Regions from separate parts of the Ensifer sp. LC384 genome, predicted to be linked through region 1. Evidence: riboswitches for the same ligand, from Rfam matches in the RefSeq annotation. Region 1 holds a riboswitch; the other holds the start of a gene.
What was found. A riboswitch is a leader RNA that binds a small molecule or an ion and turns the genes downstream of it on or off. The one in region 1 is predicted to bind S-adenosylmethionine.
Positions count from the first base shown of each region.

Region 2: another riboswitch for S-adenosylmethionine. It lies ahead of BC363_RS12335 (O-succinylhomoserine sulfhydrylase); the one in region 1 lies ahead of metA (homoserine O-succinyltransferase).

Region 1 covers NZ_MBST01000056.1:141,884-149,474, forward strand. Annotated here, with positions in the region: gene trxA (thioredoxin) at 1-497, opposite strand, end outside; gene BC363_RS28250 (prolyl-tRNA synthetase associated domain-containing protein) at 556-1,065, opposite strand; tRNA gene BC363_RS28255 (tRNA-Gly) at 1,320-1,394, shown strand; gene BC363_RS28260 (aldose epimerase family protein) at 1,508-2,530, opposite strand; gene BC363_RS28265 (VWA domain-containing protein) at 2,718-3,902, opposite strand; gene metA (homoserine O-succinyltransferase) at 3,918-4,844, opposite strand; SAM riboswitch at 4,908-4,985, opposite strand; gene BC363_RS28275 (NUDIX domain-containing protein) at 5,141-5,614, opposite strand; gene BC363_RS28280 (MoxR family ATPase) at 5,611-6,450, opposite strand; gene BC363_RS28285 (RidA family protein) at 6,572-6,952, opposite strand; gene leuD (3-isopropylmalate dehydratase small subunit) at 6,961-7,566, opposite strand.
Region 2 covers NZ_MBST01000013.1:86,084-93,674, reverse strand. Annotated here, with positions in the region: gene BC363_RS12340 (CDP-alcohol phosphatidyltransferase family protein) at 1-568, shown strand, start outside; gene BC363_RS12335 (O-succinylhomoserine sulfhydrylase) at 609-1,793, opposite strand; SAM riboswitch at 1,839-1,917, opposite strand; gene BC363_RS12330 (2'-deoxycytidine 5'-triphosphate deaminase) at 1,992-3,089, shown strand; tRNA gene BC363_RS12325 (tRNA-Gly) at 3,170-3,244, shown strand; gene BC363_RS12320 (transporter substrate-binding domain-containing protein) at 3,431-4,264, shown strand; gene BC363_RS12315 (sterol desaturase family protein) at 4,423-5,235, opposite strand; gene BC363_RS12310 (tellurite resistance TerB family protein) at 5,332-5,742, opposite strand; gene BC363_RS12305 (thermonuclease family protein) at 5,793-6,626, opposite strand; gene BC363_RS12300 (helix-turn-helix transcriptional regulator) at 6,640-7,284, opposite strand; gene BC363_RS12295 (calcium:proton antiporter) at 7,467-7,591, shown strand, end outside.

The sequences.
Region 1 (7,591 bases):
GTCTCGATCAGCGCCTTGGCATCGGCAAGCACGGCCTCGATTTCGGCCTTGCTGTCGTCGACGGCAGGACCGGCGATCTTTTCGATGAATTGCTTGATCTGGCTTTCAGGCACGGCACCCATGAAGCCGTCGACCGGCCGTCCGCCGACAAAGGCGATGACGGCGGGGATCGACTGGATGCCGAGCTGGCCGGCGATCGATGGATGGTCGTCGATGTTCATCTTGACGAGCTTCACGCGGCCGGCAGCTTCCGTCACGACCTTTTCGATCACGGGGGTCAGTTGCTTGCACGGTCCGCACCAGGGCGCCCAGAAGTCGACGAGAACAGGCTGCTGGCGCGAGGCGTCCAGCACGTCCTTGCTGAAGTTGGCGGTCGTCGTTTCCTTGATCAGGTCGCCGCCCGGTGCGGCGGCCGCGGCCGGCTGGCCGCCGAAGGAAGCCGAAGCGGTCATCTGGTTGCCGAAGGACCCTGCATAGGGATTGTCGTTGCCCGTCATTCTTCTCTCCTCGCCGGCTCGTGATCCGGCTTCCTGCATCCGCGCCAAAGATCGTATGTCAGGCCGTCACTTTCAAGACAAGCGGTTCATGTCCCGTGGCTTCCATGAAACGCAACAGGTCCTTCGAGGCGATCGAGGTCGTCGCGTCGTTGGAAAGCGGATGGCAGTTGATCACATCGAACGTCATCAATTCCTCGTCGATGATCACCTTGACGTTGCCGCCGATGTCGTTGATGGCGCCAAGCGCGGTCACCGCTCCCGGGATGACGCCGAGATACTCCATCAGCTTCTCCGGCTTGCCGAAGGAAACCTTGCTTGCCGCGCCGATGACCTGGTGCACCGTCTTCAGATCCACGGTTGCGTGTTCTTCGACGGTCAGCAGGAAGTAGTTGTCCTTCTTGTCCTTCACGAACAGGTTCTTGGTATGGCCGCCGGGGATCTCGTCACGCAGTGCCACCGATTCGGCTACGGTGAACACCGGCTCGTGTTTTTTGGTGCTGTGTTCGATGCCGAGATCGTCGAGAAAGCGGAAAAGCTCGTCCGCGGTCTTCGGTTGCGCTTCGTTCATCGGGGTGATTCTCCTGCCGGTCGGTTTTTTCCAGTCTGCTTTAGGGGAGAACGGCCGCGCCGTGCAATCTCAGAGACGGCGGAGCGGTGCGAAAACGCGGCATTTGCGGGCTTCCCAGGGAGGCTCCCAAAAAATATTCGATTTCTCGTCATTTCCCTGTTGCATTCCAAAATCGCTTAGGCCATATACCGCCCGTCGCCGCAAGACAGCGCGGCACCCACGGTCCACCGACTACCCCCGGACCGAGGTAATGAGCGGGTGTAGCTCAGGGGTAGAGCACAACCTTGCCAAGGTTGGGGTCGGGCGTTCGAATCGCCTCACCCGCTCCAATTTTCCCAACCACTTCATTTGTAAATGCTTTTGGCTTCGGCCAATGCATTCGCCCCGGGCGAAGAGCATCAGCCGTCGCGTGTCTGCGGGCGAGCGCCGATGCACTCGGCTCTCAGCTTTTCATGAAGACATAGTCCGTTTCCTGGCGACGGATTTCGCCGGGGCGCAGAACCGCGTTCGGAAAGCCTTCGTGATTGACGGCATCCGGCCACACCTGGGTTTCCAGGCAGAAACCGGCAAAGGCGCCGTAGCGACGTCCTTCGAGGCCGGGCACCGGCACGTCGAGCTTGAAGCCGGTATAGAGCTGGACGCCGGGCTCGGTCGTCAGCACTTCCATCGTCACGCCGGAATTGAGGCTGCGCGCAAAGGCGGCCGAGTGTTTTGCCATGCGCTCCGGCGAGAGGCAGAAATTATGGTCGTAGGCGATGCGTTCGCCCTCGGTCTGGCGCTTGAGCGACGTCATTTCCCTGAGATCGAAGGCGGTGCCTTCGACCGGTCGGACTTCTCCTGTCGGGACCTGGCGCTCGTCGGTCGGCAAATAGTGGTCGGCGGCGATCATGATGTCATGGCCGAGCGCATCCGCGCTGCCATCGAGATTGAAATAGCTGTGTTGGCAGACATTGGCGAGCGTCGGCCGGTCCGTCTCCGCCTCGTAGACGACGCTGAGCACGCCGCCGGGCTTCAGCTGGTAGGTACAGCGGACCTGGCAGTTGCCGGGATAGCCGGCGCGGCCGTCCGGGTCGGTGATGACAAGCGTCACGCTGTCCTGCGTCTGGTCCATGATCGTCCAGTTGCGCTTGCCGATATTGTCGCTGCCGCCATGCAGATGCGTCACGCCCTTCTCGTTGCATTCGAGCTGATAGGTCGTGCCGTCGAGCGTGAAGCGACCGTCGCCGATGCGGTTGGCGCAGCGGCCGGGCGTTGCGCCAAAATAGGGGGAATGGGCGAGATAGCTTTCGAGATCGGTAAAGCCGAGCACCAGCGGCGGTTCATGGCCGTCCAGCCGCAGGTCCTGGATCACGGTTCCCCAGGTGAGGATATGAGCGGTCAGGCCGCCGCCGGAAAGCACGACACGATGAACCGGCTCACCCGATGGCAGGTGTCCGAAGATTTCCGTGTCCGCATGCTTGTCCATTGCCTGGCCCCCCCTACAGCGCCGCGCGTCCTAGCAGACGCGCAAAGGTCGCTGTAACACTTTGAGTTGCTGCATGTTTTATCCTTAAATCGGCTAGGATTTATGGAAACATGCAGTCCTCGCGGCAAGCAACCTGCGTCATTTCAGGTGGATCGGCAACCGGAAATCGAGATTTTCTGCGGTAGATTCAGCGCGATAGTTGTTTTGTCGCGTCCTGCAGTCCGGCGAGCGTCAAGGGAAACATCCACCCGCCGAGAAGGCTCCTGATCATGCCGATCGACTGGGTATGGCCCCAGTGCTGCTCGGGGACCGGATTGAGCCAGATGGATCGGGGAAAGTGGGCGGCGATACGCGAGAGCCAAAGCCCGCCGGCTTCGTCGTTCCAATGTTCGACCGAGCCGCCGGGGTGGCTGATCTCATAGGGGCTCATCGATGCGTCGCCGACGAAGATCGCGCGGTAGTCGCTGCCGAAGGTGCGCAGCAGCTCCGTCGTGCGGGTGATGTCGGCGCGGCGGCGACGATTGTCCTTCCACAGGCCCTCGTAGACGCAATTGTGGAAGTAGAAGTGCTCCATGTGGCGGAATTCGCCGCGTGCCGCCGAAAACAGCTCCTCGACGATGCGGATATGGTCGTCCATCGAACCGCCGACATCGAAGAACATCAGGAGCTTGACGGCGTTGCGCCGTTCCGGCCGGGTCACGACATCGAGATAACCGTGCTCGGCGGTGGCGCGGATCGTACCGGAAAGGTCGAGTTCGTCGGCAGCACCCTGGCGCACCCAGCGCCGCAGGCGTTTGAGCGCCACCTTGATGTTGCGCGTGCCGAGCTCGATCGTGTCGTCGTAATCCCTGAATTCGCGCCGGTCCCAGACCTTGACCGCGCGGCGGTGCCGCGAGCCGTCCTGGCCGATCCTGACACCTTCGGGATTGTAGCCATAGGCGCCGAAGGGGGAGGTGCCGGCAGTACCGATCCATTTGGAGCCGCCCTGGTGGCGCCCCTCTTGTTCGCGCAGCCGCTGGCGCAAGGTCTCCATCAGGGTCTCGAAGCCGCCAAGGGATTCGACCAGGCGTTTCTCTTCCTCGGTCAGATATTTCTCGGCAAGCTTGCGCAGCCATTCCTCGGGAATGGCCGCCTGCTCGAACTCGTCCGAGGGATTGATGGCCTCAAGGCCGGAAAAGCAATGCCGGAAGACGCCGTCGAAGCGGTCGATGTGGCGCTCGTCCTTCACCAGCGCCGTGCGCGCGAGGAAATAGAACGCCTCGATATCGAAGCTGGCGATGCCCGCCTCCATGCCCTCGATCAACGACAGGAATTCCCGGAGCGTGACCGGGATCTTCGCAGCCTTCAATTCGAGGAAGAAGGGGATGAACATTGGAGCCTCCGAGCCCTAGCGTTCTCCCCTGCCGATCATGTCCAGCTCGTAGGGCGTCGTCTGGTACATCTCGTTGATCCAGTTGCCGAAGAACAGATGCGCGTGGCTGCGCCAGCGGTTCTGCGGCGGCAGGGTCGAATCATTGTGCGGGAAGTAGTCGTGCGGCAGCTTGATCGGCGCGCCCGCATCCACATCCCGGAAATACTCGTCCGACAGCGATGTGGAATCATACTCCACGTGATTGAACATGTAGAGGCGCTTGCCCTTCTTCTCGTGCACGAGGCAGACGCCCATCTCTTTCGATTCCATCAGGATTTCCAGGTCGGCCACCCGGTCGATGTCGGCGCGGCGCACTTCGGTCCAGCGCGACACCGGCACGGCGAAATCGTCGGAAAAGCCGTTGAGATAGACGGAGGAGGGCTGCAGGTTCTGGTGGCGGTAGACGCCGAAGGCTTTCTCCTTCAGCGGATATTTCGGCACGCCGTGGAAATGATAGATCGCCGCCATCGCGCCCCAGCAGACGTTCAGCGTCGAATGCACATTGGTCGTCGTCCAGTCGAGGATGCGCTTCAACTCGTCCCAGTAGGTGACGTCCTCGTATTCCAGCGTTTCGACCGGGGCGCCGGTGATGATGAAGCCGTCGAACTTGCGGGCCTTCACCTCTTCCCAGGTCTCGTAGAAGGCGAGCAGGTGTTCCTCGGAGGTGTTTTTTGCCCGGTGCGCGCCGATGCGGATCAGCGACAACTCGACCTGCAGCGGCGAGGCGCCGATGAGGCGCGCCATCTGGATCTCGGTCTTGATCTTGTTCGGCATGAGGTTCAGGAGCCCGATCTGGAGCGGGCGGATATCCTGACGGATCGCCACGGTCTCGGTCATCACCCGCACGCCCTCGGTCGCGAGGGTTTCGAAGGCGGGCAGCGTATCGGGTATCTTGATGGGCATGGGGCTTCCACTCGATCAATACAAAAAAACCGGCGGCGATTGATCGCGACCGGTCCTCGGAAAATCCACGTTTCCTCGGCCCTTTAGCGATTTGTTTAACGTGGCTGCAAGCCGGCCGGCCAAATCACCACGGTTCATTTGATAGCGCGGCAAGGCCGCGGGGGTCAATGAAAAACGATTCGCCGGCTAAAAGGCCCCTCATCCCGCTGCCGCGACCGCTTTATTCCCCTTCACGCTTGCAGCAGATGACAAAGGTTGCAGCCGCCGCTCCCCTCTCCCCGCGTGCGGGGAGAGGGTTAGGGTGAGGGGCGAGCGACCGCCGAGCGGCGACGGGCAACTTGGGTTTGCAGCAAGTCCAGACCGTCCTGCATCCCGTATCCAAGCCGGTTGCGAGCCTCGCTCTGGCTGAGCCAGAAGAAGCGAAAGCGGATCGGCGGGCCACCGCTGAACGGCGTCATCTCCAGATGCAGCCAGGTTTCCCGTTGTTCGCCGGCAAGCTTCACATGGAAATAGTGCCGGCGATGGCAGATTTGCCGGCCGTTCTTGGTGAAGCGGTAGTCCTGCGTTGCAAGCGGCAAGACGATCGTCGGTGGCGCCAGCCCGGTTTCCTCGGCGAATTCGCGCAGGGCGGCGGCCTCGGGGCTTTCGCCCGGTTCCATCGTTCCACCGGGAACCTGCAGGTCGATATCCGGAAAGTCCGGCTCGTCGAAGACGAGCAGATGCTCCCGCCAGGTGGCGTAGATCAGAACCTTGTGGGCGTTTGGCCTCATCCGTCGCGGCGTGCCATGAAGGCCAGGCGCTCGAAGAGGTGGACGTCCTGCTCGTTCTTGAGAAGCGCGCCGTGCAGCTTCGGCAGCATGGTTTTGGGATCGGCGCGCAGGTCGACCGGGTCGATCTCGTCGGCGACGAGCAGGCGGATCCAGTCGAGCGCTTCGGAGGTCGAAGGCTTCTTCTTCAGCCCTGGCACCTGACGGATATCGTAGAAAGCGGCAAGGGCTGCCGAAAGCAGCGTCTTGCGGATGCCGGGATAGTGCACCTCGACGATGCGCGCGAGCGTGTCGGCGTCGGGAAAGCGGATATAGTGGAAGAAGCAGCGGCGCAGGAAGGCGTCCGGCAGTTCCTTCTCGTTGTTGGAGGTGATGACGACGATCGGCCGCTGGCGGGCGTGGATCGTTTCGTTGGTCTCATAGACGTGGAATTCCATCCGATCGAGCTCCTGTAGCAGATCGTTCGGAAACTCGATGTCGGCTTTGTCGATCTCGTCGATCAGCAACACCACCCGCCGCCCGGCCTCGAACGCCTGCCAGAGCTTGCCCTTGCGGATGTAGTTCTTGACGTCGTTGACACGCTCGTCGCCGAACTGGCTGTCGCGCAGGCGCGAGACGGCGTCATATTCGTAAAGCCCCTGCTGGGCCTTGGTCGTCGACTTGACGTTCCATTCGATGAGGTCGAGCCCGAGGGCTGCCGCAACCTGCCGGGCAAGCTCGGTCTTGCCGGTGCCCGGCTCGCCCTTGACGAGCAGCGGCCGTTCCAGCCGGATCGCAGCGTTGACGGCGATCATCAGGTCCTTGTCGGCGATATAGTCGGCGGTGCCTTCGAATTGCATGGGCTTCTTCCGGTCGTGGCGATGCGGACAACGGCTCTGCGAAGAACCCGACGTCGTGCCTCTGCAGTAGCGCATAAGCGGGGCAGGTGCCAATGCCGCGCCGGCAGCAGTCCGTCAGACGTCAGCCGCGGAAGGCGGTGACTTCGATCTCGATCAGCATTTCCGGCCGGATGAGATCGCAGACGACCATGGTGGCGGCCGGGCGGATATCGCCGAACATTTCGCCGAAGATCGGAAAAACCCGGTCGGCGAAGCTGGCATCGGTGACGTAATAGTGATTGCGCACCACATCCGAGAGCGAGAAGCCCGCCTCTTTCAGCGCGCCCTCGATCGTCTTCAGGCAATTGCGTGCCTGTTCTTCCACCGTTTCCGGCATGGTCATGGTGGCGTAATCGTAGCCGGTGGTGCCGGAAACGAAGCACCAGTCGCCCTTGGCGACGGCACGCGAATAGCCTGCCGTCTTCTCGAAGGGCGAACCGGAGGAGATGAGCTTGCGCGTCATCCCTTAGCTCACGCCCAGGGGCGCGAGGCGGCGGTCGACTTTTCGAAGCTGTCGATGGCCGTTGCCTTCTCCAGCGTCAGGCCGATGTCGTCGAGGCCGTTCAGCAGGCAGTGGCGTTTGAAGGCATCGATCTCGAACTTGACCGAGCCGCCGTCCGGGCCGGTGATTTCCTGGGTTTCCAGGTCGATCGACAGGATGGCGTTGGAGCCGCGCGAAGCGTCGTCCATCAGCTTGTCCAGGTTCTCCTGGCTGACGACGATCGGCAGGATGCCGTTCTTGAAACAGTTGTTGTAGAAGATGTCGGCGAACGAGGTCGAGATCACACAGCGGATGCCGAAGTCGAGAAGCGCCCACGGCGCGTGCTCGCGCGAGGAGCCGCAGCCGAAGTTGTCGCCGGCGACCAGGATCTTGGCGTTCTGGTAGGCGGGCTTGTTGAGCACGAAATCCGGGTTGACCGAGCCGTCCTCGTTGTAGCGCGCTTCGGCGAAAAGTCCCGTGCCGAGGCCGGTGCGCTTGATCGTCTTCAGGTAATCCTTCGGGATGATCATGTCCGTGTCGACGTTGACGACGGGGAGGGGCGCGGCGACGCCGGTGAGCTTGACGAACTTTTCCATAACTTCAGGCCTTCGATTTCAGCGA
Region 2 (7,591 bases), on a different contig from region 1:
GCTGGGTGCGGCGCTCGCCCGAAGAGGTGTCAGCGCCAATGCAGTCACGATGACCGGCCTCGCGCTCGGCCTCGTTGCCGCCCTCCTGATTGCCGGGCAATATTATCTTGCAGCGGCCGCCGTCATCGTTGCCAGTCGGCTTTGCGATGGTCTTGACGGCGCGGTGGCGCGAGCGACACGCAAGACCGATTTCGGCGGTTTCCTCGACATCGTGCTCGATTTCGTCTTCTACGGCGCCATCCCGCTCGGCTTCATCGTCGCCGATCCTCAAGGCAATGGCCTTGCCGGCGGGCTGCTGCTCTTCTCGTTCTACGTCAATGGATCGAGTTTCCTCGCCTATGCCGTCATGGCCGAGAAGCGATCGATGACGACGGATGTGCGGGGATCAAAATCGCTCTACTTCACCACGGGGCTCGCGGAGGCGACGGAGACGATTGTCGTCTTCCTGGCCTTCTGCCTGTTCCCGACGTGGTTTCCGGTGCTGGCGGCGCTGTTTGCGCTCGTTTGCCTTTATACGGCGCTGTCGCGCATCGTTCTTGCGCGGATGCAATTTCGCGACACGCCGTAGCGGCCGCCACCGATCACGGGGCGGCCGTACTTGTTTGGTGTCAGGCCTTGACGGCCTTCAGCGCGCGGGCGAAGTCCTCGACGATGTCGTCGCTGTCCTCGATGCCGGCGGAGAAGCGCACGGTGCCGGCGGAAATGCCGAGCTCGTCGCGGGCTTCGTCCGTCAGGTTCTTGTGCGTCGTCGTCGCCGGATGCGTGATCAGGCTCTTGGAATCGCCGAGATTGTTGGAGATGCGGGCGATCTGAAGCGCGTTCTGCAGCGCGAAGGCCGCGTCCTTGCCACCCTTGAGTTCGAAGGCGACGAGGGTCGAGCCGCCGGTCATCTGCTTGGCGATGATGTCGGCCTGCGGGTGGTCCTTGCGGCCGGGATAGATCACCTTAGCGACCTGCGGCTGCTCGGCAAGGAAGTCGGCGACGCGGCGGGCGTTCTCGGTCTGCTGCTTGACGCGCAGCGGCAGCGTCTCGATGCCCTTCAGCAACGTCCAGGCGTTGAACGGCGACATCGCCGGGCCGGTGTGGCGGAAGTAGTCGTGCAGGTGCTCGTTGATCCAGTCCTTGTCGGACAGAACCACGCCGCCGAGGCAACGGCCCTGGCCGTCGATATGCTTGGTGGCGGAGTAGACGACGATATGTGCGCCGAGCTCCAGCGGCTTCTGGAAGAGCGGCGTGGCGAAGACGTTGTCGACCACCACCTTGGCGCCAATCTGGTTGGCGAGCTTGGACACGCCGGCAATGTCGATCACTTCGAGCGTCGGGTTGGTCGGGCTTTCCAGGAAGAAGACCTTGGTGTTCTTCTGGATTGCCTTTTCCCAGTTGGCGAGATCGCGGCCGTCGACCAGGGTGCATTCGATGCCGTATTTCGGCGCCAGCGTCTCGACCACCCAGCGGCAGGAGCCGAAGAGGGCGCGGGCGGCAACGATGTGGTCGCCGGCCTTCAGCTGGCATAAAATGGCGGCAGCGACGGCGGCCATGCCCGATGCCGTGGCGCGCGCATCTTCGGCGCCTTCGAGCATGCACATGCGCTTTTCGAACATGTCGTTGGTGGGGCTGCCGTAACGGGCATAGATGAAGCCTTCGGTCTCGCCCTTGAAGCGCGCTTCCGCGGCCTCGGACGTCTCGTAGACGAAGCCCTGGGTGAGGAAGATCGCCTCGGAGGTCTCGCCGTGCTGGGAGCGGGTCGTTCCGCCGTGGACGAGTTGGGTTGCCGGGCGCCAGTTTTTGCTCATGTGACGGTCACCTTCAAAAACAAAAAAAACCGGCCGCGTGAAGGGCCGGTTTGATACCCGGCCTTTTTAGCTACTTGTTTAACGTGGCTGCAAGCCGACCGGCCAAATCACCACGGGATAAAGCTCCAATACTGCTTGGGTGCGCTTGCGTCAATTCCTGGAGTTTGGTTTTGTCTCGCAACTGAAAAGAGGATCGAAATGGGCCGCGAGACTGGGATTTTGGCCGACCGCGCGATCGCCGCGCTGTTTGCGACCGGACGCTTGAAAAGCGAAAAGGCGCTGGATCAAGATCAGATCCAGCCGGCAAGCCTCGACCTGCGCCTTGGCGCCAAGGCATTTCGCGTGCGCGCGAGCTTCATGCCAGGCCCGGCTCACCTCGTTGCCGACAAGCTCGACCGGCTGAAGCTGCATGTCGTCGATCTCTCCGACGGCGCCGTGCTGGAGACCGGCTGCGTCTATATCGTGCCGCTGATGGAAAGCCTCGACCTGCCGGAGACCATGTCGGCTTCGGCGAACCCGAAAAGCTCCACCGGCCGCCTCGACATCTTCACCCGCGTCATCACCGATCGCGCCCAGGAGTTCGACAAGATCCCGGCGGGATATCGCGGGCCGCTCTATCTCGAAATCAGTCCGCGCACCTTCCCGATCGTCGTGCGGCGCGGCTCGCGGCTGTCGCAGATCCGTTTCCGCACCGGCCAGTCGCTTCTCTCCGAACAGGAACTGCTGGCGCTGCATGAAAGCGATGTGCTGGTTGCGAGCGACAAGCCGAATGTCAGCGGCGGCGGGATCGCCCTGTCGATCGATCTCAAGGGCACCGGCCCGGACGGGCTGATCGGCTACCGCGGCAAGCACCACACCGCAGTCGTCGATGTCGACAAGAAGGCGCAGCACGCCGTGTTCGACTTCTGGGAGCCGCTCTACAGCCGCGGCCGCGACGAGCTGATCCTCGATCCCGACGAGTTCTACATTCTCGTTTCGCGCGAAGCCGTGCATGTTCCGCCGCTCTACGCCGCCGAGATGACGCCGTTCGATCCGTTGGTCGGCGAATTCCGCGTGCATTATGCCGGCTTCTTCGACCCGGGCTTCGGCCATGCCTCCGCCGGCGGCAGCGGCAGCCGGGCCGTGCTCGAAGTGCGCAGCCACGAGGTTCCCTTCATCCTGGAGCATGGCCAGATTGTCGGCCGGTTGGTCTATGAGCACATGCTGGAGCGTCCGGAGGGGCTTTACGGGCTCGGCCTTGGTTCCAATTATCAGGCGCAGGGCCTCAAGCTCTCCAAGCATTTCCACGCGGAGTAACAGAAAAAGGACCGTTGCGCGGCGACGCGGCGCAACGGTCCTTGACAGATGCACGCGGTTGAGGAAGTTTCCGAAGCGCTGCGGGTGTAGTTCAGTGGTAGAACGCCAGCTTCCCAAGCTTGATGTCGTCGGTTCGATCCCGATCACCCGCTCCACTTTTTTCTTCGAGGTCAGCCCACCGGGTTTTGAGCCGGCGCTCCTGAGGGCGACGGTTCGAACCGCAGGGCGCCGAAGCCAGTAGCCAGCCCGGTTCCATCCGGCTAATCTTCCAATCGACCATGAATCATCTGCGGCCGCACAGGCCGTGCCGCAACACCCAAGAGACGTGCTGGCCATTGCCCATGAAAATCCACCGACTGCTGGCTCTGTGCGTGTATCTGATGGCGGGCTCGCTCGCCGCCCAGCCCAAGGATCTGCCCAATCTGTTCGACGCGCGCGAGCGCATTGCCAAGCCGGATCTGACCGGCCTTGCCCGCCTGCGGTTCCTGACCACGGTGGATTTCCCGCCGTTCAACTTCATCGACCAATCGGGCAAGCTTTCGGGCTTCCATGTCGACCTGGTGCGCGAGATCTGCCGCGAACTCGATATCGAAGCCAAATGCCAGATCCAGGCGGTGACCTATGCCGAGCTGCTGCCGGCACTGGAAGAGGGGCAGGGGGAGGCGGTCGCCGCCGGCATCGCCGTCAGCCCGGAGCTGCGTCAGCGCTTCGGCTTCTCGCGGCCCTTCATGCGGCTTCCGGCGCGCTTCGCCGTCAACACCAAGGCGGCCGGTGCCGTCCCCGATCCCACGGGCCTAAAGGGCAAGCCGGTCGGCGTTGTTTCCGGCACCACGCATGAGGTGATGTTCAGGGCCTTCTTCCCCAAGCTGGAAGCCAAGGTCTTTCCAGATCGCGATGCGATGCTCGCCGCCCTGCAAAAGGGCGAGGTGCCGGCGGTCTTTTCCGACGGCATGCAGCTTTCCTTCTGGGTGTCCGGCAGCGCGGCTGCCGGCTGCTGCTCGCTCATCGACGGCGCTTATTTCTCACAGCGTTTTCTTGGCGAGGGCCTGACGATCATGAACCGCAAGGCTGAGCCGGCGCTGACGCAGGCGATCGACCATGCCTTGCTGGCACTTTCGCGCAGCGGTAGGCTGGACGAGATCTACCTGCGCTATTTCCCGAACGGTATTTACTAAAGCATGCATGCCGTTGTCGCAAAACCGCTCCGCACTTTTGTGCGGCATGCTTTACAGCGCCGCGCGTCAAACATGACGCGCTAAGGACGCTGTAACACTTTAAACTTGCTGCATAATTTATCCCTAAATCGATTCCGATTTAAGGAATTATGCGGTAGTCAGCTGCGCCGGAACGGCAGAAGCAACGACCACAGAAGCTTGGTCGGCTCGCTTCGGCCATAGGCGGTGAGCCCCGTTTCGATCCCATCGTCGCCCCGTCGCGGCCGATCCGTATAGGTCGAAAACAGCCGGTCCCAGATCGCCAGGTTGAAGCCGTAGTTCGAATCCGTCTCTAAGCGCTCGGTCGAGTGGTGGATGCGGTGCATGTCGGGCGTGACGATCAGCGGCCGCAGCGCCCGGTCGAGGCGGAGTGGCAGCCGCAGATTGGCATGGTTGAACATGGCGGCGGCGTTGAGCACGATCTCGAACAGCAGCACGGCGGCGGCCGGCGCTCCGAGTGCGGCGATGACCGCAACCTTCCAGGCCATCGATATCATGATCTCCAGCGGATGAAACCGCAGCGCGGTGGTCAGGTCGACGCCCGGATCTGCGTGATGAACCCGGTGCACCCGCCATAGGATGGGGAACTTGTGGAAGGCGATGTGTTCCAGCCAGATGGCGAAGTCGAGCGCGACGAAGGCGATCACGCCGGCGAAGAGCGAAGGAACGCCCAATGCCGGCAGCAAGCCGTATCCCTGCGCCTGCGCCCAAAGTGCTGCGCCCGTGGCAGCAGCCGGGAAGATCAGCCGCAACAGAAGCGAGGACAACACGAGGATCGACAGGTTGGTAAACCAGCGGCGCGCCTTCAGCGCCCTTTGCAGTTCCGGCCGCTCCAGCCTCGGGTGCAGAAGCTCGAGTACCGCCATGGCGGTAAAGACCGAGAGAAAGGCCGCAAGGCGCCATAGGGGCTCGGTCACGCCGAAGAGCTGCATCCGTTACGCCTCCTGCCGGTTTTCCGTGAAGCGATATCACGCGTTGGCAGCGCCACGCCAAGACACGTTCACGTGAGCCGACTGGGCGGCCTGCCGCTACCTGCGGAAGCGGGCGAGGGCACCCCGTTCGATCGCCGCGCAGGTAAGCTTGTCGAGACCGAGCCGGTCGCGCAGCAACTGAAGTAAGCGGATTTCCTCGTTGCGGATGCGCTGATCGGCAGCCGCAATCTCGACTGCGAGCGCGTAGGCCGTTTCGTGAAGCCGCTCGGGCAGTGCCTCGCGCACGATCTCAAGCACGATGTCGAGGCCCTCGGGGGCGGCAAGCTGGGCTGCGCATTCGTGGCCGACAAGCACGAGTTGATCCTCATCGAAACCCTCGAAGGCGGGAAGAAACTGCACGAGCCTGCCGATGCGCGCGAACTCGTCGTCGCTCATCTCCCGGTCGACGGCCGACATCATCACCATGACATAGACAAGGGCTTCGTGCTGGCTGAGGCTTGGGGGCATCGGTGCTTTCCGGAACGTGTTTGCGAAGAACTGGTGTGTTCCGCCGCCACTTACAAGTCCGGTGCTGCTTCGTCCATGGTGGCAGCGGCGCTCGGATCGTCGAATGGCATCGGCGTTTGGCGAAAATCGCGTGGGTCGTCGCCGTAAAAGCCGAGCCTTGCCTTGTGCGCGGCCTCCCCTTGCACTTCGAGCGCGGAGCCGGGCAATGGCGTCGCCCAGCCATTGGCAACGAGCCAGGCGGCCGGATCCTGTCCGCCGACGGTGCATTGTGCGGTGACGGTTTCGTCCGTTTCGCCCTTGGCGATGTCACAGCTGACCGCGCGGGCGCGCAGGAAATTGCGGAAAGCCGTCCGGGCCACCATGCCGCAGGGCCAGCTCTTGCCGCCGCTTTCGCAGGTTCGCTCGGTTGCTTCCGGTTCGATGCCGCCCAGCTGCAGCGTCATCTTGTCGAAGCGGATGAGGCCGGCGGCAAGCGCTACCGGCTGCTGGAGGATCGTCGGCGTCTTCGGCTTGTCCTTGTTGGTATCAGACAGCGGCGTGCGTGGCTCTATGCGTTCAAGCGGCTTGGTCGTCACCTCGTCGGGCAGGCCGAACTGCTGCGGTTCGATGGCGCGGGCGGTGGTCTCGGTCGACTTCGGGCCGCTTTCGCTCTGGCCGCCTGCATCAGGCGTCGTGTCGCCCGGGTCGGGGGCGGTCATGTCGAACGGCACGTCTTCGGCTCCGACCGCAGGTTCCGTTTCCCCCATGTCGGGTGTTTCCAGCACGAAGTCCGGCGTGGCAGCGCTTTCGCGGTCACGGATCGTTACCGCCCCGGCATAGAGGATGCCGGTATAGAGCGCCATGGCGGCAATCCCGCCTGCAAGGGTGACCAGTTGCTGCCGCATCAGGAAAGATGTCCTATTGGCTGGCCCAGATGATCCGGGCGATCCATTCGATTTCGCTCATCTCGAAACTCCGGTTGGGATGTTCCGGATTGAGCGATAGCAGTTCGATGTTGCGCGGAGTATGCCGCATCAGGATTTTCGCCATTACCTCGCCTTCGCGGGTCTTGACCACGACGCGGTCGCCGCGCCGGACCTGCGCGCCGGGGTCGACGATCAGCACGTCGCCATCGCGATAGAGCGGCAGCATGCTGTCGCCCTGGATCTCAAGCGCATAGATGCCCGCCCGCCGCTCGGCCCCCGCGGGGAAATCGACGACGTCCCAGCCCTGGCCGGCCGGAAACCCGCCGTCGTCGAAGAAGCCACCGGCACCGGCCTGGGCAAAACCGATCAGCGGTATGGCGCCCGTGTAGGGGTCGCTTCGGGTCGTATCCGGGCGCATCAGCGCCATGAACTGGTCGATGGTGGCGCCGGTCGCATCCAGCACCTTGGCGATCGATTCCGTCGATGGCCAGCGCTCCCGGCCGTCGGCGGACTGGCGCTTGGATTTGTTGAAGGATGTCGGGTCGAGCCCGGCGCGGCGCGCAAGCCCGGAGGGCGAGAGCTGGTGGCGCTCGGCCAGCGCATCGATGGCGTGCCAGATGGTGTCGTGCGACAGCATGAATGTCTGTTCCGGGGCAGGGGGCGACGGCCGCTATGCCTTTATTCGCCAATAGATTAACCAAGCCAGCCAGGATGGTAAAGAACAGGGAGGAAAATAGTCCTTGGTTGGTCTGATTGAAATACAGCGGGCTGCTTCTATAGTCCCTGTGGTTTCTTGAGTTTGGCCGGCGAGGGGCTCATTTGTTGGCGGTACTGAAATCCGAACGCCTGCTGTTCGCTGCCTTCGTTGCGGCGGTCGCCGGTTTTATGCTGGAGCACCACCTGCTCGAGATGGGGCAAGGGGCTTCGCTTGTCGGAGCGGCGGC